3 regions of the Paenibacillus sp. FSL K6-2441 genome follow, and region 3 is predicted to be linked to each of the others. Evidence: riboswitches for the same ligand, from Rfam matches in the RefSeq annotation. Region 3 holds a riboswitch; each other region holds the start of a gene.
The links. Region 3 has a riboswitch for cobalamin ahead of metE (5-methyltetrahydropteroyltriglutamate--homocysteine S-methyltransferase). Riboswitches for the same ligand answer to the same signal wherever they lie in the genome.
Positions count from the first base shown of each region.

Region 1: another riboswitch for cobalamin. It lies ahead of NSQ80_RS02940 (anaerobic ribonucleoside triphosphate reductase); the one in region 3 lies ahead of metE (5-methyltetrahydropteroyltriglutamate--homocysteine S-methyltransferase).
Region 2: another riboswitch for cobalamin. It lies ahead of NSQ80_RS05870 (ABC transporter substrate-binding protein); the one in region 3 lies ahead of metE (5-methyltetrahydropteroyltriglutamate--homocysteine S-methyltransferase).

Region 1 covers NZ_CP150174.1:698,395-706,248, forward strand. Annotated here, with positions in the region: gene NSQ80_RS02925 (ribonucleotide-diphosphate reductase subunit beta) at 1-248, opposite strand, end outside; gene NSQ80_RS02930 (ribonucleoside-diphosphate reductase subunit alpha) at 935-3,268, opposite strand; gene nrdG (anaerobic ribonucleoside-triphosphate reductase activating protein) at 3,417-3,935, opposite strand; gene NSQ80_RS02940 (anaerobic ribonucleoside triphosphate reductase) at 3,932-5,908, opposite strand; cobalamin riboswitch at 6,077-6,331, opposite strand; gene NSQ80_RS02945 (MTH1187 family thiamine-binding protein) at 6,656-6,955, shown strand; tRNA gene NSQ80_RS02950 (tRNA-Thr) at 7,027-7,099, shown strand; gene NSQ80_RS02955 (cupin domain-containing protein) at 7,302-7,854, opposite strand, start outside.
Region 2 covers NZ_CP150174.1:1,368,426-1,376,279, forward strand. Annotated here, with positions in the region: gene NSQ80_RS05865 (methyl-accepting chemotaxis protein) at 1-1,262, shown strand, start outside; cobalamin riboswitch at 1,344-1,554, shown strand; gene NSQ80_RS05870 (ABC transporter substrate-binding protein) at 1,800-2,810, shown strand; gene NSQ80_RS05875 (iron ABC transporter permease) at 2,807-3,856, shown strand; gene NSQ80_RS05880 (ABC transporter ATP-binding protein) at 3,853-4,644, shown strand; gene cobT (nicotinate-nucleotide--dimethylbenzimidazole phosphoribosyltransferase) at 4,683-5,762, shown strand; gene cobU (bifunctional adenosylcobinamide kinase/adenosylcobinamide-phosphate guanylyltransferase) at 5,762-6,352, shown strand; gene cobS (adenosylcobinamide-GDP ribazoletransferase) at 6,349-7,209, shown strand; gene NSQ80_RS05900 (hypothetical protein) at 7,384-7,593, shown strand; gene NSQ80_RS05905 (cobyric acid synthase) at 7,649-7,854, shown strand, end outside.
Region 3 covers NZ_CP150174.1:2,131,784-2,139,637, reverse strand. Annotated here, with positions in the region: gene NSQ80_RS09645 (FMN-dependent NADH-azoreductase) at 1-483, opposite strand, end outside; gene metE (5-methyltetrahydropteroyltriglutamate--homocysteine S-methyltransferase) at 624-2,930, opposite strand; cobalamin riboswitch at 3,073-3,271, opposite strand; gene NSQ80_RS09635 (multicopper oxidase domain-containing protein) at 3,491-4,489, shown strand; gene NSQ80_RS09630 (DUF2249 domain-containing protein) at 4,534-5,094, shown strand; gene NSQ80_RS09625 (hypothetical protein) at 5,108-6,349, shown strand; gene NSQ80_RS09620 (iron-sulfur cluster assembly protein) at 6,377-6,676, shown strand; gene NSQ80_RS09615 (cupredoxin domain-containing protein) at 6,789-7,175, opposite strand; gene NSQ80_RS09610 (response regulator transcription factor) at 7,287-7,854, opposite strand, start outside.

The sequences.
Region 1 (7,854 bases), 1.4 Mb from region 3:
ACGGCCAAGAGCGAGATGTTGATCTTGAAGGTGCGCTGCTCTTCCGGATCGAGCAGGGCGAATTGCTGCGCATCTTTGGCCATCGGGATTTCGTCGGCGATCCAGTGGTTGAGCAGCAGCACCTTGTACAGCTTGTACATATGAGGCATGCGAATGTCGTTCCAGTTCAGGATGCCCGAGCATTCGCCGCCGATGATGCGCGTTGATTTGTTGGGGGCTTCGGTATTAAAAATCGTTTGAAGTTGCATGGGATTTCGCTCCTTAATTTGTGTTGAGTAAGTTGTACATGGAATGGGATTTGCGGGATCAGGCCGCCGGCTGAAATGTTCTTCCGATCGCTGTTGCTCGCGGATTTCTCTGGTTGGACTAGATTCAGAAGTTGTAGAAATCCGCTCACAAAGGCGAACGTCTGGCCCTGATCCCGCATGTATATATGTTCAAAAATGTGAGCGCATCCCCGCAGGGGATAGCGCCTCCGAGCACGCAGTTACGTATAAAGCGCCCCTGCTGCTCTCTCGTCTTGCACCAAAAGTAAGTGTATCCCGAAGGGACAACGCCTCATTGCACGTGGTTTCGCCAGTAACGCCCCAAAGTCGCAGTCCCCGCCTCCGCAGGAGCGCCACAGTAGAGCGGGCCCGAAGGGCGGCAAGCGGCTCATCCCGCCTGCGTCCCCCCGGGTGCGCCGAAAGCAGCAGTCCTGAGCAGCACGGTTTACCAGGTCACCCGGGAGCGCCAAAAGTAAGACGTACCCGAAGGGGGAAAAGCGTTCCACGAGCCAACCTCAGCGATTCCCCGCAGGGGAGAGCGTGCAGGAGCGCCTCTTGCACTCCCGCGTTCTTCCCATTTGCGGGAGACCAGAGGGCAGCAGGCCCTCGGACGCCCTCCCTTACGGTAAGGGAGGGGTGGGGTGGGTTGAGGTCTTGGTTGAGATCACTCAGGAGGCACAACTTTCGCACTCCTCAATCGTCAACGCCCGGCTCCGCACATAATACGTCGACTTCAACCCGGCCTTCCAAGCATGCAGATGCAGGTCAAGGAAGTCAGTAGCCCGGATGTCCGGCCGCACGTACAGGTTGAAGCTTTGGCCTTGGTCGACGTGGCGCTGGCGCGCGCCAGCCATTTCGATCGACCAATGCTGGTCGATCAGGAACGCGGTCTTGTAGTACCAGATCGTTTTTTCGGACAGGTCCGGTGCCGGGTTGGCGATTTTGTACGTCGTCTTCTCCTCATACGAAAGCAGCTCGTACAATGGATCGATGCTGGCGGTCGAGCCGGCGATGATCGAGGTTGATCCGTTGGGGGCGATCGCGAACATCCAGGCGTTGCGAACGCCGTTCTCGCGCACTTCCTTCTGCAGCTCACGCCATTGCTCGGTCGTCACGTATTTGCCTTCGCGCGTGCCGTCAACGTAACCGCGGGACTCGAAGTACTGCCCCGTTTCCCAGTCAGAGCCGGCAAACTTCGGATATTTGCCTTTTTCCTTGGCGAGCTCCATGCTGGATTTGATCAGCAGGTAGTTGATCTTTTCATAAAGCGCGTCGTTGTATTCAACCGCCTCCTGGGATTCCCAACGGATGCCTTCGAGCGCCAGCAGATGGTGCAGGCCAAATGTGCCAAGTCCGATCGCCCGATATTGGCTGTTCGTATACTGCGCTTGCAGCACTTCGATATTGTTGATATCGATCACGTTATCGAGCATCCGCGTCTGAATAGGCACCAGCCGCTCCAGCACGCCGGCCGGCACCGCGCGGGCCAGATGGATCGAGTTCAGGTTGCAGACGACGAAATCGCCAGGGATTTTGGACACGACGATCCGGGTTTGTCCGTCCTTCGTCACCAGTTCCTCTTGCTCGACGACGGTCGGCGATTGATTTTGCATAATCTCCGTACACAGGTTGGACGAGTAAATCATCCCATGCGCCCGGTTCGGGTTCGCCCGGTTTACCGTATCGCGGTAGAACATGTAGGGCGTGCCGGTCTCCAGCTGCGATTTCATGATTCGCTTCATGATATCGATCGCCGGCATCGTGATGCGCGACAGGGTAGGGTGGGCAACGGCTTCGGCGTATTTTTCACGGAAGCTGCCTTTCCCAAGCTCCTCATCATAGAAATCCTCCAGCCCCAATGGGCGGCCGTTCTCATCCTTCCAGCCCATCGTTTTCTTCACTTCGTGCGGGCAGAACAGATGCCATTCCCCGCGGGCCTCCACCGCCTCCATGAACAGGTCAGGCAGGCACACGCCGTGGAAGACGTCATGCGCGCGCATCCGCTCGTCGCCGTTGTTCAGCTTCAGATCGAGGAAGGCAAGAATATCTTTGTGAAAAACGTCCAAATAAACCGCGATCGCACCTTTACGCGTTCCGAGCTGGTCGACGCTGACGGCGGTGTTGTTCAGCTGGCGAATCCAGGGAATCACGCCGGAGCTGGTGTTCTTGTGGCCGCGGATGTCCGAGCCGCGCGCGCGGACCTTACCGAGGTAAACGCCGATGCCGCCGCCCATTTTGCTCAAGCGGGCTACATCCGTATTGGAGTCGAAGATGCCCTCAAGGGAATCGTCGACAGTATCGATGAAGCAACTGGAGAGCTGGCCGGCTACTTTTTTACCGGCATTGGACATCGTTGGCGTCGCCGCAGTCATATAAAGGTTGCTCATCGCCCAATACGCTTCCTTCACCAGCTCCAGACGCTTCTCTTCCGGCTCCTTATGCATCAGGTACATGGCGATGACCATGTAGCGCTCCTGCGGCAGCTCCATCGTCCGTCCGTCGAAGTCGGTGGCCAGGTAACGCTCCGTCAGCGTGAGCAGGCCGATGTAGTCGAACAGCAGGTCGCAGGACGGGTCAATCGTGCGGCCCAGCTCTTCAATCTGCTCCTTCGTATAGCACTCCAGCAGCTCCTCGCGGTAAATGCCCAGCTGGCAGAGCTCGGTGATCAGGTGATAGAACGAGCCGTAAGGCTCTTCCGGGTAGGCTTTGTAGCGACGATTGACGGCCGCTTTTTTGTACAGGGAAGTGAGCAGGGAGCGGGCCGCTGCATATTTCCAATCGGGCTCATCTTTGCTGACGAGCTCCAGTGCGGACATCGTAAACGCGTTGCTAATTTCTTCACCGGTCACCACATCCCGGCGCAGCTTTGCATTGACGCCGCGCAGCAGGCGCTCTTTATCGACGTTATGTAATCCTTGCAAAATTCGGTCAGCATAGACGCCAAGGCGTGCGCTGTCAAACGCAAGCTGTCGGTTATTTGGTTTTGTCACTAGAGTAGGCATGAGATAAATCCTCACTTTCCATATATTAAGGTAGGATGAAGGCTGCAGATGGGTGGTGGTACCCCAAATCTTGAATGTTCAAATTGCAGATAATCAGTGAAAAAAGGGGCGCAATCAAGTTGCGCTCAGGATCAATAAGATCAATCAGCTAAAAAGAGAACAGGGGCTCCCATAACACGGCTTGTCCCTGCCGCAGGCTTTGTTGAATATCGATCAGCCGTTGATTGGAGCTGCCGCGATAGAGCAGGGAAGGATCGCGAAGCTCCTCAACGAACCTTCCGTCGACCAGCACCTCGCAACGCCGCAACAGTTCATATTCGGGGGAGCCGGGGCGTTCGATTAATTCTTCCAACGTATAACCGGTGTAAATCCAGATGGATATTGGCCCGGTTTCCGCCACAAGCCGGTCGATAAAACCGCAGACCTCAGCAGCGGAGAAAAAAGGATCACCGCCAAGGATCGTGAGTCCGCTGAGCAACGGATTATGTTTAATGTCATAAATAATTTCTGCTTCCCGCTCCAAAGTGAGCGGTTCCCCGTAATCGAAGCTCCAGGTTTTTGGGCTGAAGCAGCCTTTGCAATAATGGCGGCATCCGCTGATGAAGATCGCTGCTCTCAAGCCGGGCCCTTCATTAATGGATTCCGGGTAGTACCCGCAAATGTTCATGCGTCGTGTTTCACCCGGTCGCGAACCTCCGCTTGTTTAGCGGGGTTGAACCGTGTCTGGTAGTCGCCGGTCAGATAACCGGTCACCCGGCGCAAACGGCGAATATGCACTTCGCTCTCATGGCTGCCGCAGGAGGGGCAGCTTGCCCCAATGATCCCTTCAAAGCCGCAGGCCGAGCAGCGGTCGATCGGATGGTTGATGCTAAAATAGCTGACCTGCTGCTGCAGGGCGTATTGCACGATTTTGACGAATGCTTCCGGATTGTTGCGGGCATTGCCGTTAAGCTCGATATAAGAGATGGCTCCGGCGTTGCACAGCCCGTGGAATTTGGCTTCCAGCTCAATTTTTCGTGCCGCACTGATGTTGTAGTAGACCGGGATATGGAACGAATTCGTGTAATACTCGCGGTCCAAAATCCCGGGCAGCGGGCCGTAGACCGCACGGTCGCGTTTGGTGAACTTGCCGGACAGCCCCTCCGCCGGGGTCGCAAACAACGTGATATTGAGATTGTGAATTTCGCTTTGGCCGTCACAATAGTCGCGCATGTAAGCGATCAGGTCGTAAGCTTTCTGATACACGGCTTCATCTTCGCCGTGATGCTTCCCGTACATCGCCTTCATGCATTCGGCCAGCCCGATGAACCCGATGGACAAGCTGCCGTGCTTCAGCAATTCGCCGACCTGATCATCCGGCGCCAGCTGCTCACCGCCTTCCCAGACGCCTTCCCGCATCATGAAATCGGAAGCCTTCGCTTTTTGGGAGGCCTGAATCGAGAAGCGATGCAGCAATCCCTCCAGGGCGATATTCATATAGTGAGTCAGCTCGCGGTAGAAGCCGCGTTCGTCGGGCTCTTTGCGGTGTCCCAACGCGATGCCGTACTTCAAGCCTAGCTTGACCAGGTTCAGCGTATTAAAGGAAAGGTTGCCTTTGCCAGACAGACGATTGCGGCCGAACCGGTCAGCCAGCACCCGGGTGCGGCAGCCCATGGTAGCGAATTCCGTATCCGGATCCGTTGGGTCGTAATACATCAGGTTGAGTGGGGCGTCCAGGTTGGCGAAATTCGGATAAAGCCGTTTGGCCGAGCATTCCGCCGCTTTCAGAAATAGGGAGTAGTTAGGTTCCCCCGGATTCTGGTTGACGCCTTGTTTACATTTAAAAATCTGAATCGGGAAAATCGGCGTTTCCCCATGGCCCAGCCCGCGCATCGTGGCCGTGAGCAGGGAGTCAATGACCAGTTGTCCTTCCGGTGAGGTACATGTGCCGTAATTGATGCTGGTGAACGGGATTTGCCCGCCGGCCCGGCTCGACATCGTATTCAGATTATGAATCAGGCTTTCGGCCGCCTGGAACGTCTCGCTTTTGGTTTCCTTGAGCGCATAGTTAAAAGCCTTGGGATACTGATCCCGCAGGTCACTGCGGCTCATCGTGATGTCGCCCAAATCAGCGTTCGCATCGCCTTCTTCAAAATAATCCAGCCCTTTGCGGAAGTACTTGGCGAACGATTTGGCTACGTACGGGGCGAGATCGAAGTCCAGCTTGTTCGCGGACACACCGCCGAATTGGGAGTTTTGCTGGGATTGGAAAATGATCGCCACCAGCGCCATCGCCGTCATGATGGAAGTTGGCGGGCGTACGCTGCCGTTGCCGGTGTTGAAGCCTTTGCGCAGCAGTTTGTCAAACGGGATAAAAATACAGTTCGTTGTGCCGAGGGCGTACTGATCCAAGTCGTGAACATAAACGATGTTATCCTGAATGGCCTGTACCAAGCGAGTTGGCAGTACGAAATGGCTTGCATACCATTTGGAATACTCGCTGCCGAATTTGCTCATCTTGCCGGAGAAGCTCTCTCCATTTAAATTGGCGTTCTCGCGCAGCACCTCAAGATTGCGGCTCTGGACGATTTCCTCGCCCATCCGAATCACTTCATCCAGCAAGGTGTCCCGGCCGGTATACGTCTGGCTTACCCATGCCATAACACACTTCTCCTCCCTGTAAACCGAGCTTTGGTTCAAAATAAAAGAGCATGTCCAACCAACGAGGTAGACATGCCCGAATGCACTGCAAAAAAGTGGACAGACCAAATCAAGGCCCCAACATTTCGGCGGCAAGCGGACACCATCCCTGATCCTCGCAGGTTTTCCGTCGGTGTCTTTCAAACGGGCAGGTCTCCTGGCTTTCGGAACGTTGCTGACGCCTTCCCGCAGCTCATCAAGCATTAAGCTGTAGTGGCATATCGTCAGTCGAACGGCTGGGTCTTCAAGACGATGTAGGCGAACGCCTCGTCTTTAGTACCAAGCTACCGATTACAGTGGCGGGACCGCAGCGGACTTGCACCGCACTTCCCTTTTAAGCTCCGGCGGCTTGTCCGCCGGATCACCCGTTCACACTATATTTTGTTGCGTTGATCTAAGGATAGCCCAAGATATTGTGTTTGTAAATGGGATTTTCCCATTGAAAGCAGACTGAAAATCACGTGAAAATCTCCGGTCCGCGCAACGATGCGGAGAGTGGGGGACAGAAGAAAATTGTGAACATTTATAAATGGGACTGGAGGACTAGATCGGGTTTTACAGAGTGTGTGAGTTTTGGGGACGGTAAGGATATTAGCAGACGGGTTCGGTTGATCTTAGAGAGGAGAGTTGGTTAGAATATACCTGTAGGACGAAAACCAGCTCAGGGATTTGATTCAAACCAATTACCAGGAAAGAAGGGAGCCGATTATGGCTATCGCCGAAGTTACCGTTATTCCGATCGGGACGGGGAGCACCAGCCTCAGCGCTTATGTGGCCGAGTTGCATCGGGTGTTGGAGAAGCAGAAGGGCATTACCTTTACCCTCACCTCCATGAGTACGATTATTGAAGGATCGTTAGATGATGTGTTTACTGCGATTCGCGCGATTCACGAAGCGCCGTTCCAATCCGGTGCCGGCCGCGTATCAACCTCGATCAAGATCGATGATCGCCGCGACAAAGCCAGCTCCTCCGAACAGAAGCTGCGCTCTGTGCGCGAGAAACTATAATTTCTTGAAATTGGTGCTTGCATTATTTTTAAAACTCGGTATAATAAATTTTGTTCGCTAAAAACGAACCTGCTGGTGTAGCTCAGCTGGTAGAGCAACGCATTCGTAATGCGTGGGTCGGGGGTTCGAGTCCCTTCACCAGCATCTGATATGCAAGCATAACGCGCCCTCCGAGGTTTTCGGGGGGCGTTTTTGAATTGTTGAAGGACCTTGTTCATCTTCCGAGTGACCTCTTGCTCTTCGCTTGTTAGTTCTTCTCCGTTTCTTTGTTTTCTCCATGCGCTTAGCACTAAATTGTGACCGCAAATAGGGAGGTTTGCTGAAACCTCCCTGTTCCTTGGTGCGCTTACTCTTGCTCCATCGCATCCCTTTTTGTCCGATGCACCGTGCCAAACGGATGGTGCGGCGGGGCATAAATGACATACACTTTAAGCGGCTCGTTGCCGGTGTTGATGATGTTGTGCCACGTGCCGGCGGGGATGAAGACCGCGTCGTCTTCACGGATGTTTCGTACGAAGGTGAGGTGATCCGCTCGATCGCCCATTTGCGCAACGCCTCGACCCTCTTCCACGCGTACAAATTGGTCCGTGTTCGGATGGATCTCCAAGCCGATATCCTCACCGACCGGAATGCTCATCAAAGTGACCTGGAAATGCTTGCCCGTCCAGAGAGCGGTCCGGAAGTTCCGGTTATGCTCGGCGGCATCGCTAATATTAATCACAAACGGCTTTTGCCCGTAATCTTGAAGCGGCTGCCGGTTCCAAGCGTCGTCTTGCGAAGGAGACGGTGCGTATTCAGGATAGATCGGGCTGGGCTCGATATAGTCGGGATAGCGTGCGGGTTGAAATGCCTGCGGATATCCGTAAACGAAGTAAGGTTGAGGATAGATGTAAGGATCA
Region 2 (7,854 bases), 760 kb from region 3:
AGAGCCTCGAGCAGCTGCAACGATTAGCCGATACTGCAGCGGCCGAGGATCTGAAGCTCAAGCAAAGCAGCGAACGTTCGCTGGAACAGGTGCAGGAGAGCCTGGCGGCAATGGAAGAGGTGGCGGCCTCGGCCTCCCAAATCCATGACGCAGCGGGGCATTTGCTTACCCGCAGCGAAAACACTCGAGCCGAGGCCATGCGTATGGCGGGAGCGCTCGAAACCGTAGACGGCACCATTCGTTCTTTGGCGCAATCCCAAGAGTCGATCGTGGGGCCGATGGAGGATCTGGAGGGGAACACCCGGAAGCTGGGCGCATTGTATCGGAGCTTGGAGGAGATCGCGGCAGAGGTCGCGTTGCTTGCGCTGAATGCGTCGATCGAGGCGGCTCGTTTGGGCGAGCAGGGGAAAGGTTTCGATGTCGTCGCCGTGCGCATGCGCCAGTTGGCGGATCAAAGCACCAGGGCGATCAACTCCTCCGCCCCGTTGTTCCAGCAAATCTCGGCGGATGTCGAGCGTGTGAAGTCCACGCTGATAGAGGGACGTGACTCGGCCCTGGAAGGAATTTCGCTGATGAAGCGAATGGGGGAGGACATCCGGTTCATTGCGGATGAAGTGGCAGAGGTGAACGGGCTGGTTGCCGAGGCGGGACAGCGAAGCCGGGAACAAGCCGAGCTGACGCGGAATATGGAGGCGATGCTAAGCGAGGTGCATGAGGCTCTCAATCGGAGCATCACCCATGTGGAGGGAGCGCTGGCTCGGATGGAATCGGAGCGAGAGCATATTTCCAAGCTGCAGACGGTGGTCGTGGGCTTGGATCGGGCCCAGGGCGAACTGATGGTATCATTGAACTCCGTCCATTCCGGGGCGGATCCGGCTGCCGGTGGCGAAGACGCGGTGGCCCTTGGTCAAGCCTATGCCCGGAAGCTGCTGGAGGCAGCCGAACAGCCAGGTTTCCGCATGCTGGAGCCGGCTAGTCACCGGGCTGCACTGGAGCAGCTGTTAGCCGCAGAGCCTGGTCTAGAAGCGGCCTGGTCGAACCGCAAGGACGGCTCTTTTATCGTATCCATTCCGGAAGCCGGCTTGCTTAACGCCAAAGGACGGGACTGGTTCCGCCAGGCGATTGCCGGAGAGACGGTCGTCTCCGAAGTGTATATCTCCGCGATCACCAAGCGGCGTTGCATGACGCTGGCCGTGCCGATTGTCCGGGAAGGTGAAGTCATTGGTGTCCTGGGAGCCGATTTGTCTTTAGAACGGGGCTAATCAAAGGAATAACGGATTAGTTATTGTCAGTCCTCCGCTTTTCCCCTATAATCCAATAGAGAAGAAAGCCTTAAGACAAGCGTACAATTTGTGCCCGTAGGTCCTGGAGCAACGGTGAAGCATACCGTACCGCTTCGGGTTAAAAGGGAAGCCGGTGCAAATCCGGCACGGTCCCGCCACTGTAAACAGGGACGAGCTCATGATGCCACTGTCGCCCGCGAAGGGAGATGGGAAGGCGAGTTTTCGTCGAGACCTGGAAGTCAGGAGACCTGCCACGGGAATTCAAGACGGTCCTTCGAGGAAAGGATAACGTTCTGCCAAGAGCATCATGGCTTGGCGCTGCCATCGTGGAGTCTCTCCGCTTTGCGCGCGCACAGCATGACTTTGTAGACGTAACCCCATCCGCTAGGATTGGGGTTTTTTCTTTGTGCCGGTAGAGGGTTAGCCGGACTTCTTCGCCGCCGGCTGCACAACGTACCGCTGGAACACAAGGCGTTTCTTTATTTACTGAAAAATAAAGCAAGGGGAGATCTGGAGATGAAAAACTGGAGAAGACTAGGAAGCCTGTGGCTGCTGGCGTTGCTGCTGGTGCTTGCGGCCTGCGGTAACAATAACGCCGTCACCCCGGGGACAGGGAACACAGCGGACGCTGCACAACCGACGCAAAACGCTGGAACGAACGCGGCGGCGGACAATTCGGCGGCACAAGAGACGACTTACCCTTATACCGTCACTGATTCTACCGGTAAAGAGTTTACGTTTGAAGCCGCGCCGGAACGTATCGTCTCGCTGGCGCCTTCGGAGACGGAAACGCTGTTTGCACTGGGACTGGACGAGCAGGTCGCTGGCGTATCCGACCTGGATGATTATCCTGAAGCGGTGAAGGACAAACCGCGGATGGGCGGGTTCCAGGTGAATGTCGAGGCAATCGTGGCGGCGCAGCCGGACCTAATTCTTGCGGCGAGCCTGATCGATGAAGCAACGGTCAAAAACTTGACGGATATGGGATATAAAGTGTTCCAGTCCAATCCGAAGACGATCAACGAAGTAATGGAGCATATTCGGACGATCGGCGAAATTACCAACCATCAGGCTGAAGCTGCTGAAGTGGTCGGCAAGATGAAGGAAGAGGTCCAAACGGTAACTGATGCGGTAGCTTCGCTAAGTGAAGACCAGAAGAAGAAGGTCTACATCGAGTTTTCTCCGGGATGGACGGTTGGCAAAGGCGAATTCATGGATGAGATGATCACGTTAGCTGGCGGCATCAACGTTGCTTCCGATGTCAAGGGATGGTCCGAGATCAATGAGGAACAAATTATCCAAGCGAACCCGGACGTCATTTTATACGCGAAAAGCGTTGTTGACGAAAATAACAAGACGTTAGCGGACATCATCAAAGGCCGTTCAGGCTGGGACCAAATTACGGCCGTGAAGGAGAACCGCATTATCGCTCTGGACGATAACCTGCTGAGCCGTACGGGCCCTCGCGTCACGCAAGGGCTGATTGAAGTGGCCAAGGCGGTTCACCCGGATTTGATCCAGCCATGAAGCGCGGCAAATTCGCCGGATACGGAGTCATCGGGCTCTTGCTCCTGGTTGTGACGCTGCTGCTCTGCATCGGCATCGGCTCCGTTTATGTGCCTGCTGGAGAAATCGCGGCGATCTTGCTGCACAGGCTCCCGGGGTTAGACCGCCTGATCACGCCGGATTGGACGACGGCAGCCGAGCAAATCGTCGTCCAGGTCCGGTTGCCTCGCGTGCTGCTCGGGATGCTGGTCGGCGCTTCGCTCGCCGTAGCGGGCGCCGGCTTCCAAGGGGTGCTGCGCAACCCGCTGGCGGATCCGTTTACACTGGGCGTATCGTCAGGTTCGGCAATCGGTGCGGCGGTGCTGATCTTTTTCGGATGGCAGTTTTCCCTGTTTGGGATCTTTACGCTTCCGATGGTTGCGTTCCTGGCGGGGGCGGTTACGTTATGGATCGTGATTTGGCTGGCTAGAGAGAACGGACGGCTGCCGATTGAAAGTCTGGTTTTGTCCGGCGTCGTGATGCAATCGTTCCTAGGGGCTGTTGTCTCCTTTTTAACGGCAATGTCGAAGAAAACCATTAATGAAATTTACTATTGGACGATGGGCAGTTTAAGCTTGCGCGGATGGTCGTATACGGCCATCCTTTTGCCGTATTTGCTGCTGGGAGCCTTATTCCTTTGGAGCCGGGCTAAACATTTGAACCTGCTGACTTTAGGTGAACGTCAAGCCTCCCATTCCGGGATGGCCGTAGAACGAACCAAACTAGCTGTGTTGCTCGTTGCTACACTGATGACGGCGGCTGCGGTATCCGTGTCAGGGGTAATCGGATTCGTAGGCCTGGTCGTTCCGCATATGATCCGTCTGATCACCGGCCCGGATTATCGGCTGATCATTCCTTTGTCGGCGCTGGGCGGCGGGATATTTATGATGTGGAGCGACTTGGCGGCTCGCTCGCTGCTGGCTCCAACGGAGGTCCCGCTGGGCATCGTCACCGCCTTTGTGGGGGCGCCTTTCTTTGGGTATCTGTTGTATCGGAAGAAGAAACAGAGGGAGGAGGAGCTGCGTTGATCAAGGTGTCTGGGGTTGCCAAGGCGTTTGGCCGGCTGGAGGTGCTTCACGGTGTGGACTGGCAGGTTGGCTCCGGTGAGTTTTGGGGCTTGATTGGACCCAACGGCAGCGGCAAAACAACCTTGCTCAACTTGATCTCCGGCGTGGAGAAGCCGGATGCCGGCGAGATTGCGTTGAGCGGACGACCGCTTTCGTCGTATTCGCGCAAGGAGCTGTCGCGCAAGGTCGCCGTCCTTCAGCAGGACGGGCTTCCGGCTGTGGCTTTTACGGTGCGTGAAGTGGTGGAAATGGGGCGGTTCGCCCATCAGGATTGGCGCGGCAAGGAGATCGGCGGGGCGAAGGCAGGCGAACGCCTCATTGATGGAATTATGGAACGTCTCGACCTGAAGGAGCTGGAGCATCGTCCGCTGAGTGCGCTTAGCGGGGGGCAACGCCAGCGGGTAGCACTTGGGAAGGTGATGGCTCAGCAGCCCGAGCTGGTGCTGCTCGATGAACCAACAACCTATTTGGATTTGCGTTACCAGATGCAATTTATGGAGCTGGTGGCCGAATGGCAGCGCGATGCCGGACTTACCGTCGTTTCAGTGATGCATGATTTGAATTTGGCTGCCTTGTTTTGCAGCCATCTCTTAGTGATGAGCGGCGGGCAAATTGTGGCGCAAGGCGCGCCGGACGGCATTTTGTCACCGGAGCTGGTTGAAACCGTATTTGGAGTTCAGGCCCACCAAGTGGTTCATCCGGATTCGGACGTTCCGCAGCTATTGCTGCGCCGGGCAAGTTTAGGTTAAGGGTACGAGTCAGTAATACAGAAAAGGGGAATATGGTTATGGCATACAATTCAGTCGAACAGCTTGCGCAAGCAATTACTCCTTTGGACGAAGCAGCGATGAAAGCGGCGCAGGTCCATTTGGACCAGTTGACGAAGCCGCCGGGAAGTCTCGGGAAGTTGGAAGGATTGGCAGTGAAGCTGGCAGGCATCACGGGAATCATTCGTCCGGAGTTTCCAAAACGGTCGGTAATCGTAATGGCGGCGGACCATGGCGTTTGTGAGGAAGGGGTCAGCGCGTTTCCGGCAGAAGTGACGCCGCAGATGGTGCATAACTTTTTGGCCGGCGGCGCAGCGGTGAATGTGCTGGCACGCCAGGCTTCGGCTGACGTCGTTTGCGTGGATATCGGGGTGAATGCAGAGATGTCACATCCGGGGCTGCTGCAACGTAAGTTGCGTTACGGGACAGGAAATATGGCCAAGGGACCGGCGATGAGCCGGGAGGAAGCCGAAGCCGCCATTCGAGTTGGGGCCGAGGTGGTGGCTGATGCGGTGTCCCAAGGCGTTCGACTGTTCGTCACCGGGGAGATGGGTATCGGAAACACCACAGCCAGCGCTGCGATCATGAGCAGTCTGACGGGGATCGCACCGCAGCAGAGCGTTGGGCGTGGAACCGGGGTCAACGATGAACGGCTTCGGCACAAAATTTCCGTCGTGGAGCGGGCGCTGGAGGTCAATCGCCCGAATGCCAACGATCCGCTGGACGTGCTAGCTAAAGTCGGCGGGCTGGAGATTGCCGGAATGACTGGCGTCATTCTGGGAGCCGCAGCTCATCGCTGCCCGGTCGTGATCGACGGCTTTATTTCAACTGTGTCCGCGCTGCTGGCGGTACGTATACAGCCGAATGTGGCCGACTATATTATTGCTTCGCACGTCTCCCACGAGCAGGGACACCGTGCGCTCCTGCAGGAGCTTGGCCTTAACCCGATGCTGGAGCTGGATATGCGGCTTGGGGAAGGCACAGGCGGCGTGCTGGCGCTCCATCTTGTAGATGCGGCTTGCCGGATCGTTGCTGAAATGGCGACGTTCGAAAGCGCGGGCGTCGCGTCCGGTGAAGGAAATGGTGGGGGGACCGAGTGATGAAGATCCTGGTGACCGGCGGAGCCCGCAGCGGCAAAAGCACATTCGCTGAACGTTGGGTCATGAAACAGGCAACATCCGCTGATTACGTTGCAACGGCGCAAGCGTTTGACGATGAGATGAAGGCCCGTATCAGGTTGCACCAGCTCCAGCGGGAGCAAAGCGGGTTCACCTGGACGACGCATGAAGCGCCGCTTGAACTAGCAGAGATGCTGCAGGAGTTAGGTAAGCGGCCCGTTGCAAAGGAGGGCGCGGCCGCCGAAGCCGCGGGTCCGGTTGTGCTGGTCGACTGCCTGACGTTATGGTTGTCGAACGTGCTGCTGAGCGCATCGGAACAGGCCGATGGTGTGGACGCCGTTTTGACGCGGGAAATTGAGCGGTTGACCGCTGCGGCCGAGGCTTTTCCCGGCACTTTGGTGATGGTTACAAATGAGGTCGGCAGCGGGATCGTGCCGGAGTATCCGCTTGGCCGGCAATATCGGGATTGGGCCGGGCTGCTGAACCGAACGATGGCGTCGATCGCGAATCAGGTGTTTCTGGTTACCGCCGGCATCCCCATCGAGTTGAAAAGCAGGGAGTATCGCTTATGACGAACGGACCAGAGCACAAAGCGCCCTCCGGGGCGGGTAAGCATGGAGCTCTGCAGCCGATCTTGGCGGCCTTCCAGTTTCTGTCACGCTTTCCGGTACGGGCTGAACTGGATTTTACAACGGACTTGCTGCGGCGCAGTATCCCCTATTATCCGCTTGTCGGAGCAGCAATCGGCGCTGTCGTCTGGGCAGGCGGCTTGCTTGCCGACTGGCTGCTTCCTTCGTACCCGGCAGCCATCCTTTCCTTATTGATTTGGGTTGGATTAACTGGAGGTTTGCATTTGGACGGTTGGATGGATACGGCCGACGGACTGCTGAGCTACCGGTCACGCGACAAGATGCTTGAGATCATGAAAGACAGCCGGGTAGGCGCCATGGGCGTGCTGGCCTGCGTCCTATTGCTGATGCTCAAAGCCTCGCTGCTGACCTCGCTCTTCCAAGGGGGCCTGCTGACGTCAGGGCTGGCGATATGGCTGGCACCTCTGTGGAGCCGGTGGTTTATGACCCGGGCGATGCACCGCTGGCCCATGGCCCGGCAAGGTGAGGGATTGGCTGCGCAATTCCACGGCTTCAGCGAACGGGATGCCTGGGGGAGCACCATCATGGCGGTGACGATATCCGTTGTAGTGTTGCTGCTCACTTTGCTCGTGTTGCTGGGAGGAATGGAGGAATCGGCTTTGCTGCGATCGCTGCTGTTTATCGGCCTGTCTCCCTTTATCGCCTGGGCGGCGGGAACTTGGGCCGCTCGACGAATCAATGCCAAGCTCGGCGGTTTGACCGGCGATACCTACGGGGCGCTGGGCGAAGGGTTGGAAGCTGTCCTGTTGCTGCTTGCAGTGCTGATTTTTGCCCATTGATAACTCGCGGAGCGGAGGTGCTCTTGGGGGAGGGGACCTTCTACGGCGAGCGCTTTTGCATCATTATCCCCTTGAATCAGAACCAAGGAGAAAAGAAGAAGGTTAGAGCTGGACAGATTAATCGAGAATCCTAAGAGAAACAGGTCGACTGTTAAGTAGCGGAGAATCAAAATCGTGCATTATCACCGTATGCTGAATGAAAGGGATAATGGTGGAAAGGTCGAGCGTCATCACCACCACCTGATCGAGAGGGATAATGGTGGAAAGGTCGAGCGTCATCACCACCACCTGATCGAAGGGGATAATGGTGTAAAAGGCCCTGGCAAGATACTACACTGCTGCACGGTTTGGAAAGGAGGGGAACGCGATGGGCGAAAATCATAAGAAGCTTCTGGATCAGGATCAGGAAAAAAGCGCATCAGCATCAGGTGCTGTACTCATGGTTCAAGGGACGGCGTCTGACGTGGGCAAGAGCGTGATCGTGACGGCGCTGTGCCGTATTTTTGCGCAGGATGGGCTTAGACCAGCTCCGTTTAAGTCGCAAAATATGGCTTTGAACTCGTATGTTACAGCGGACGGCCAAGAGATTGGACGGGCCCAAGGCATTCAGGCGGAGGCTTGCGGCATTGCCGCCACCACCGACAT
Region 3 (7,854 bases):
GTTCAGAGACATTTCCAGCGCACTCATTGGACCTTCGGAATAAACGCCGCCGCGCGCTTGCAGCAACGCTACTTTCTTGCCGCCGACCAGGCCAACCGGACCTTGCTCGGTGTACTTAAACGTTTTACCAGCTTGGTTCAAGTAGAACAGGTAGGTCAACAGCTGTGCCGGAATCGTGAAGTTCCACAACGGGAACGCAAATACGACTTTATCCGCATTCAAAAATTGCTCCAGATAACCATTGGCCAAGTCAGCAGCTTTTTGCTCTTCTGGCGTTGTCGGGATCCCATTATTGACTTTGAACAGCCCGTTTAGCATATCCAAATCATAATAAGGCAGGTTCAACTCGAACAGGTTCAACTCGGTGATTTCATCATTAGGATGAGTTTCTTTGTAAGTTTGCAGGAAGCTTTCATACAACTTTACAGTAGCAGATTGCTCTGCTGGGCGATTATTGGCTTTGACAAATAAAACTTTAGACATCTGTGGTTTCCCTCCAACTCTTTATCTTTACTTTCTTTTTTCTAGTTACTCTATATTATCTTGTAACTGATTTAACAATGGTAATGATAAAGGCTAACTACCACTTTGTCAATTACAGATTCAAAAAAATCAAACTTCCTTCACTGCCGTGTTGCCTGCGTTCCACGTCCAAATTTGCTGCGAACCTGCTCTGCTGCCGCCGTCATTTGCCGCAGCGCTGCGACCGTTTCGTGTTGTCCTCTCGTTTTCAAGCCGCAATCAGGGTTCACCCAGAAAAGTTCCGGGTCCAAAACTTGGAGCGCCCGCTCGATTAACCGTACCATCTCCTCCGCAGACGGGACGCGCGGGCTATGAATGTCGTAAACCCCCAGCCCGATTCCAAGCGGATACGTATGCTTCTCAAAACTCTGGATCAGCTCGCCGTGGCTGCGCGACGTTTCGATCGAGATCACATCGGCATCCAGCGCACGGATCTCCTCCAAGATATCGTCAAATTCGCAGTAGCACATATGCGTATGAATCTGCGTCGTATCCCGGACCGATGAGGTCGTCACGCGGAACGCCTTCACCGCCCACTTCAAATAGTTCGCCCAGTCCTTCTGCTTGAGCGGCAGCCCTTCGCGCAGCGCAGGCTCGTCCACTTGGATCATCTCGATCCCCGCTTCCTCCAACGCCTCGACTTCCCTTCGCAGAGCCAGAGCAATTTGATAAGCCACCTGCTCCCGGGACAGGTCGCTGCGAACAAAGGACCAGTTTAGGATGGTGATCGGTCCCGTTAACATCCCTTTCACCGGTTTGTTCGTCAAGCTCTGGGCATAGGCCGTTTCCTTAACGGTCATTGGCTTCGCAAATTCGACGTCTCCATAAATGATCGGCGGTTTTACGCAGCGCGTGCCGTAGGACTGTACCCAGCCTCCTTGCGTAAACGCAAATCCCGGAAGCTTCTCTCCGAAAAATTCCACCATATCGGTGCGCTCGAATTCACCGTGCACCAATACGTCGAGCCCGATCTCCTCCTGGAGCTCAACCCATTTGCGGATTTCCGCTAGAATGAACGCCTCGTACTTCTCTGGGCTCCACTCGCCTTTACGCCATTTCTGCCGGGCGGCCCGAACCTCGGCGGTTTGCGGGAAACTGCCGATCGTGGTTGTAGGCAGGAACGGCAACTGCCACTTTGCCTGCTGCTTCCGCCGCCGATCGGCGAAATCGCTGGCGCGCTCGGCCGGAGCCGCTGCAGTCTGCGCTGCTTCTTCCCGCACCGAAGCAAGGCTGCGGGCCGGATCTGCGGCAAGTACAGCCAAGGCGCGACGATTCTCGGCGAACTGCACCGGCTCTGGTTCTTCCCCATTTGCCGCCCTGCTTAAGCTCACCAACTCCTCCAGCTTCTGCTCGGCAAAGGCCAACGCATCGCGCAATACCGGATTAAGCCGCTCCTCCCCTGCAGCAGATACCGGGACATGCAGCAAGCTGCAGGAAGGCTGCACGATCACATCCGGCGCTCCGGACTGGAGCGAAATCGTCTTCACCAGGCTAAGCGCCTCATCTAAATCCGTACGCCAAATGTTCCGCCCGTCAATCAGTCCCGCTCCTATCGTCTTGCCAGCGGGAAAGCCGTAACGCCGGAGCGCTTCCAGGTTACCGTCCCGGCCGTGTACGAAATCCAACCCCAAGCCGTGCACCGGCAGTTCAATCAGATCTTCGTATCGTTCAACCGCATCAAAGTAGGTTTGCAGCATCAGCCGCAGTCCCGGAACCTCCTGCGCGATCGCCTGGTAGATCAAGCGAAGCCGGTGTACGTCCTCCTCACTTAAAGAGACAACGATAGCCGGTTCGTCGATTTGCACCCAATCTGCGCCCGCCGCCTTCAGCTCGCGCAGCACCTGTACGTATAGCGGCAGCAGCTTGCGGGTCCAAGTCTCGACTTCCCCCGCCGTTTCCCCCTTGGACAGCTTCAGCAAAGTAAACAGCCCAAGCAGTACAGGCCTTCCGTTGATCCCGAGCTCCTGTTTCGCTTCCAGATAAGCCGCCAGCGGCCGATTGACGGTCAACTTGGGATCTCGGTTCCCAAGCTCAGGCACGATATAATGGTAGTTCGTATTAAACCATTTGGTCATCTCACTGGCGGTCGCTTGGTCGTCGCCTCTTGCGATGGCGTAATACAGATCAAGCGATACTTGGTCACCGTTCCATACGAAGCGCTCCGGTACTAGGCCAAACATCGTCGCTGTATCAAGGACGTGATCGTAATACGTAAAATCGCCCACCGGGATGACATCAAGTCCCCGATCCCGCTGCAGACGCAGGTTGTTCAATCGAATCTCTTTTAATCGAGCATGGAGCTCCGGCTCCGTGATTTTTCCTGCCCAATAAGCCTCGATCTGCTTCTTCCATTCCCGTTGTCCTCCGATTCTGGGATACCCCAGATTTCCGCTAACAAAGTCCCCCATATTCATTGCCTCCCATTGGTAAGTTCAAAACGCGCCAATCCGTAAAGCACAAAAAAGGTCCTCGATAGCATGGCTAAAGAGGACCTTCGATCCGTTGTTCGATGGCTTGCAACTTTAACACCTCCCTATCTCCCGTAGGTACAGCAGTGCTGTCGAAATAGGCAGGTCTCCTGGCTTCGGCATCATCGCCGGATGTGACCTTCCCAATGATTACATCACCAGTGGCATCTCACACATCCGACTCCTCCGTTACAGTGGCGGGACCGCGCCGGCATTGCACCGGACTTCCCTTTTAAGCTCCGGCCAATCCTGGCCGGAACACCTATTTCCGCTATATTCGGTTGGAATATACCTACCATCTTACTTCATCTGCCCCGCGAATACAATATCAAACAGATCGGAATTAACTTATTTATGCAATGAGAATGGGAATCAAATGACAACATTTTCGACAACTTTCATGTGATACATATCACAATGCGGTCTTCGGACCCATCGTACGATGAAGGTACATCAAGGAGTTATTGCTTAACCATTTCAGATAGAAAGAGGAATGACCGATGAAATCGCGGAACATCCCGAAGCATCTATTGCTTAGTTTGTGCTGTCTGGTCATGATTGCCGCAGCATGGTTTGCGTTCCCATCGGAGACACCCCAGGTCAGTGATACCGTCCTGCAAGAGGAAGAACAGCATCTCCATCCACCGCCAGTTGAGCCAATCATTCAACGGGAAGGCCATACCGTCCGCATTGAAATGACCGCGCAGCAAGCGGATATCGAGATTTCCGAAGGCGTCACTTATCCCGCCTGGACACTTAACGGTACCGCCCCCGGGCCGGTGTTGCGCGTGAAGCAAGGCGATCAGCTGGAGTTTACCTTAAAAAACCTAGATCCAGATATGCCGCATTCGATGGATTTCCATGCGGTCCATGCCGCTCCAAGCGAGAAGTTCGTTGAAGTGATGCCTAACGAGCACGGCACGTTTACTTATCCCGCCAACACGCCAGGCGTGTTCATGTACCATTGCGGAGCAAGTCCGGTACTGCTGCATGTAGCCAATGGGATGTATGGGATGATCATCGTTGAACCGAAGGACGGATACCCTACGGACTCGGATATCGACCGAGAATATACGATCGTCCAAAGCGAGTGGTATGCGGCAAATGATTTGGATGCTTTTCAACAAGGTGATCCGGAGTATGTTGTGTTCAACGGCGATGATTTTACGTTAAAAGAACACCCCTTGCTCGCCAAAGTCGGCGACAAGGTTCGGCTGTACGTCATCAATGCGGGACCAAATCATGTTTCTTCGTTCCATGTGGTTGGGACGACCTTTGATCGCGTCTATCTGGACGGGAATCCAAGCAATCAGCTGTACGGCATGCAAACGGTGTTGCTTCCGGCCGGCGGCGGCGCAGTCGTTGAGTTTACCGTCATGGAAGAAGGCGATTATCTGATTTTGACCCATCAGCTGGGTGATGCTAACCTCGGAGCTACGGCGATCCTGCGCGTAAGCCAGGACGGGACAGATCATGGAGAACCGGTGATGAGCCATTAATGAAATACCATTTTCACGCAAATTCATAAACGAGGTGACGTTGGATGAATCGACAAGACGCCAGAATTGTAGAGCTGGACGTTCGAGAGCAACTACGGAACAAACTGGAGCCGTTCCAGCTCATCATGGATACTGTCAAAAAGCTGGAAAAAGACGATCTCTTCGTGCTTCACGCCCCCTTCAAGCCGACCCCTTTGCTCAAGCTTCTGAAAATGAAGGGACTCGTCGGCAAAGCGGTGATGCTAGACAAAGAGCATTGGATCACGACATTTGTCCATAAGAAAAACAAGGCATGGCTCGAAGAGGAAAACGAATCCGTACCAGTTGAAGCAACCGCAGAGATTGCTCCGGCATCAACGGGTGGATCCGGCGAATCTGCCGCCAGCCCTAACATCATCACGCTGGACAACCGTGGTCTGGAACCGCCGCAACCGATGGTTCGAACGCTGGCAGCCTTGGATCGCTGCAAATCAGGTGATGAGGTGCATATTCACAACGACCGGGTACCGGTATTTCTTATCGAGGAATTAAACAGCTTGGGCTGCACCTATACGGTGGAAGAACAACCGGATGGGACGGCCAAAGTCCAAATTCGCAAACCTTAAGGAGGTGAACCTGATGCCGGCCATGTCCCGCCTGCCCTTTCTCTTTATCGTCACCGGAATCTTCGGATTCGTCCTGTTTCACGCCACCTCCCTGATGTCACTCACAGGCTGGATCGGCGATGATATCCGCGGCCCGGCCGGCTGGTTCCAGGTGCACCTGTTTGTGCTGGGCTGGGCAACCATGCTGGCGATGGGTGCCGTCTACCAGCTGATCAACGTTATTTTGCAGTCGAAGATCTACAGCGAACGTCTCGGGTATGTGCATTATACACTTTTTACGATTGGTCTGTTTGGTCTGCTATTTGGCTTCATTCAAGGCGACACGTATTGGATTGGCGGCTTTGCCACACTCGCATTCTCTGGAGTTGTCCTGTTCGTTTGGAACCTGGCCGCCACATTGCTGCGGGCCGAAACGTGGAACGCGATCACCATTAGCACTGCCTGCGCGGTGTTTTACCTGCTGCTCACCGGGTTATCCGGGATGGCGATGGGGATCAATTTTGCGACCGGTCTTTACAACGATTTGCACGAAAACCTATTTGGTACGCATATCTGGCTGGGGACGCTAGGCTGGTTTGGTCTGTTGATCACCGGGTTCAGCTACAAGCTGTTGCCGATGTTTTATTTGTCCCATAACTATCCAACCCGGCTGGAATATGTCGTCTTAGGGGTATGGAACGCAGGGGTTCTGCTAGGCGCGACTTCCTTTCTGTTTGGTTTGCCAACAGGCTTCAAAATTGCCGCGCTGCACCTGATTGTTGTTGCCGTCCTTTGTTATAACGTTCATCTGTTGCAAATCCGCAGCAAACGGCATAAACGCAGCCCGGGGGCAGGCATTGAATGGACAGTCACCGGAAGCCAAATCTTTGCCGCCTTTGCGGTCATGTTTGCGGTTCGGGCACTGGTGTCACCAGGGCAACTGCTGGAAACTCAAACTGTTCTTACAGCCGGCTTTGTTTACTTAAGCTACTGGGTGTCGTTCACGGTGCTTGGATACGTGTCCAAAATCGTACCGTTCCTGTGGTGGACCTACAAATACGGCAAGCAAGCCGGACGCCCGGGAACGCCGGTACTGGCCGACCTGCTGGACGAACGGAAAGTGAATCTCGGGTTGACCTTGATTCTCTGCGCGAATTTGACCGTCCTCATCGGCATCGTGACCGGATCATCGATCGTTATTGCCATCGGAGGCGCCGTATTATCCATCGTTTCGGTGGCTTATATCGCTTTGATCGCAATGGTGTTTGCTCATTAACGACAATGCAAATGGAGGTTAGTGGCCATGAATAAAATTGAACAAATCCGTGAATGCCTGCGTGAGGTTTATGATCCCGAGCTGGGCGTAAATATCGTTGATCTAGGGCTGGTATACGACATTCGGGAAGAAGATGATCATGTCTACATTCAGATGACTTTAACAACGCCGGGCTGCCCGATGCATGATACGATTGTTGGCGGTGTTCGTTGGGTTCTTAACGATCAACTTGGAATCCAAAACCCGGTCATCGACGTCGTCTGGGAGCCGCGCTGGTCGCCGGAGCAGATGTCGGAGGCAGCCAAGGAGCAGTTGGGGTATTTTTGAGGTTGTGATGCAACGGGATAATCACGTAAGGGATGCCACACGCATGCAGAAATACAGCTCTCCTTATCAAAAAAAGCTGGCGACTTCATCTGCTGGATGAGCCGTCAGCTTTTTATTTTACGATCAAGATGCCTTTCATTTCCTTGTGGTTCTTGCCGCAGGAGATGTTGCAGGAGTACTCAAAGGTTCCGGCTTGGTCAGCCGTAAACGTAATCGTTTTGCCTCCGCGGACTTCTTTGTTGTATCCTTTGATTTTCAACGAATGCATCCCCTGCGTATTTTTGAGCGTAATCTGCACCGTATTGCCCCGTTTGACCTTGATTTCCGTCAAGTCGTATCCCGATGAGCTGGCATGAACGGTAAACGACTTCACCGGTCCTGTTGTTTCCGCCGCCGGCTCAGATTCGCCAATATAGCGCCCTGGGGCGTCGGCACATGCCGATAGCAGAAGCATCCCGGCCGCGAGCAAACAGGCAACAGCACCCAAACGTTGATTCATCAGCTTCTCTCCCCTTCTTGAACTAAGAGCTACTCTCAGTTTAGAACGGGAAGGCTTCACGCTTTGTGATTTCCGTCACAACTTCGACATTTGTCCCTGCAGCCATTGAAATCACCCTCGCGGGTCGATCCACCCTTGCTCCAGCGCATAACGCGTGAGTTGTACCCGGTTTTCCAAATGCAGCTTTTGCAAAATGTTTTTAAGATGGTTTTTTACCGTCTGATCGGAAATGTGCAACACCCCGGCAATCTCCCGATTGGTCATGCCCTGCGCAACCCAGCCAAGGATCTCCCGTTCGCGGGCAGTTAGCGGAGGTTGTTCACCGCTTGTCCGCCTGTTCACCGGAAACTCCTGCAAAATCCGCAAAGCCAGCTCACTGGATAATGGCGCTTCATCGCTGGCGATCGCCCTTAAATATTCCAACCAAGTTCCGGGCTCCAAGTTTTTGAGCAGGTATCCCTGGGCGCCTTGCTTCAGCGCTTCAAACAGATGAGCGGCGTCATCCGATACCGTAATGAGCACGATCTTCACATAAGGGTAGCGCAGCTTGATCTCGCGGGTCGTTTCCAAGCCGTCCTTGCCCGGCATGCGGATATCCATCAAGATCAAATCCGGCATCCACCGCTCCGTCTGGGCAATGGCCTCGTCGCCATTTTCCGCGTAAGCCACGATTTCAAAG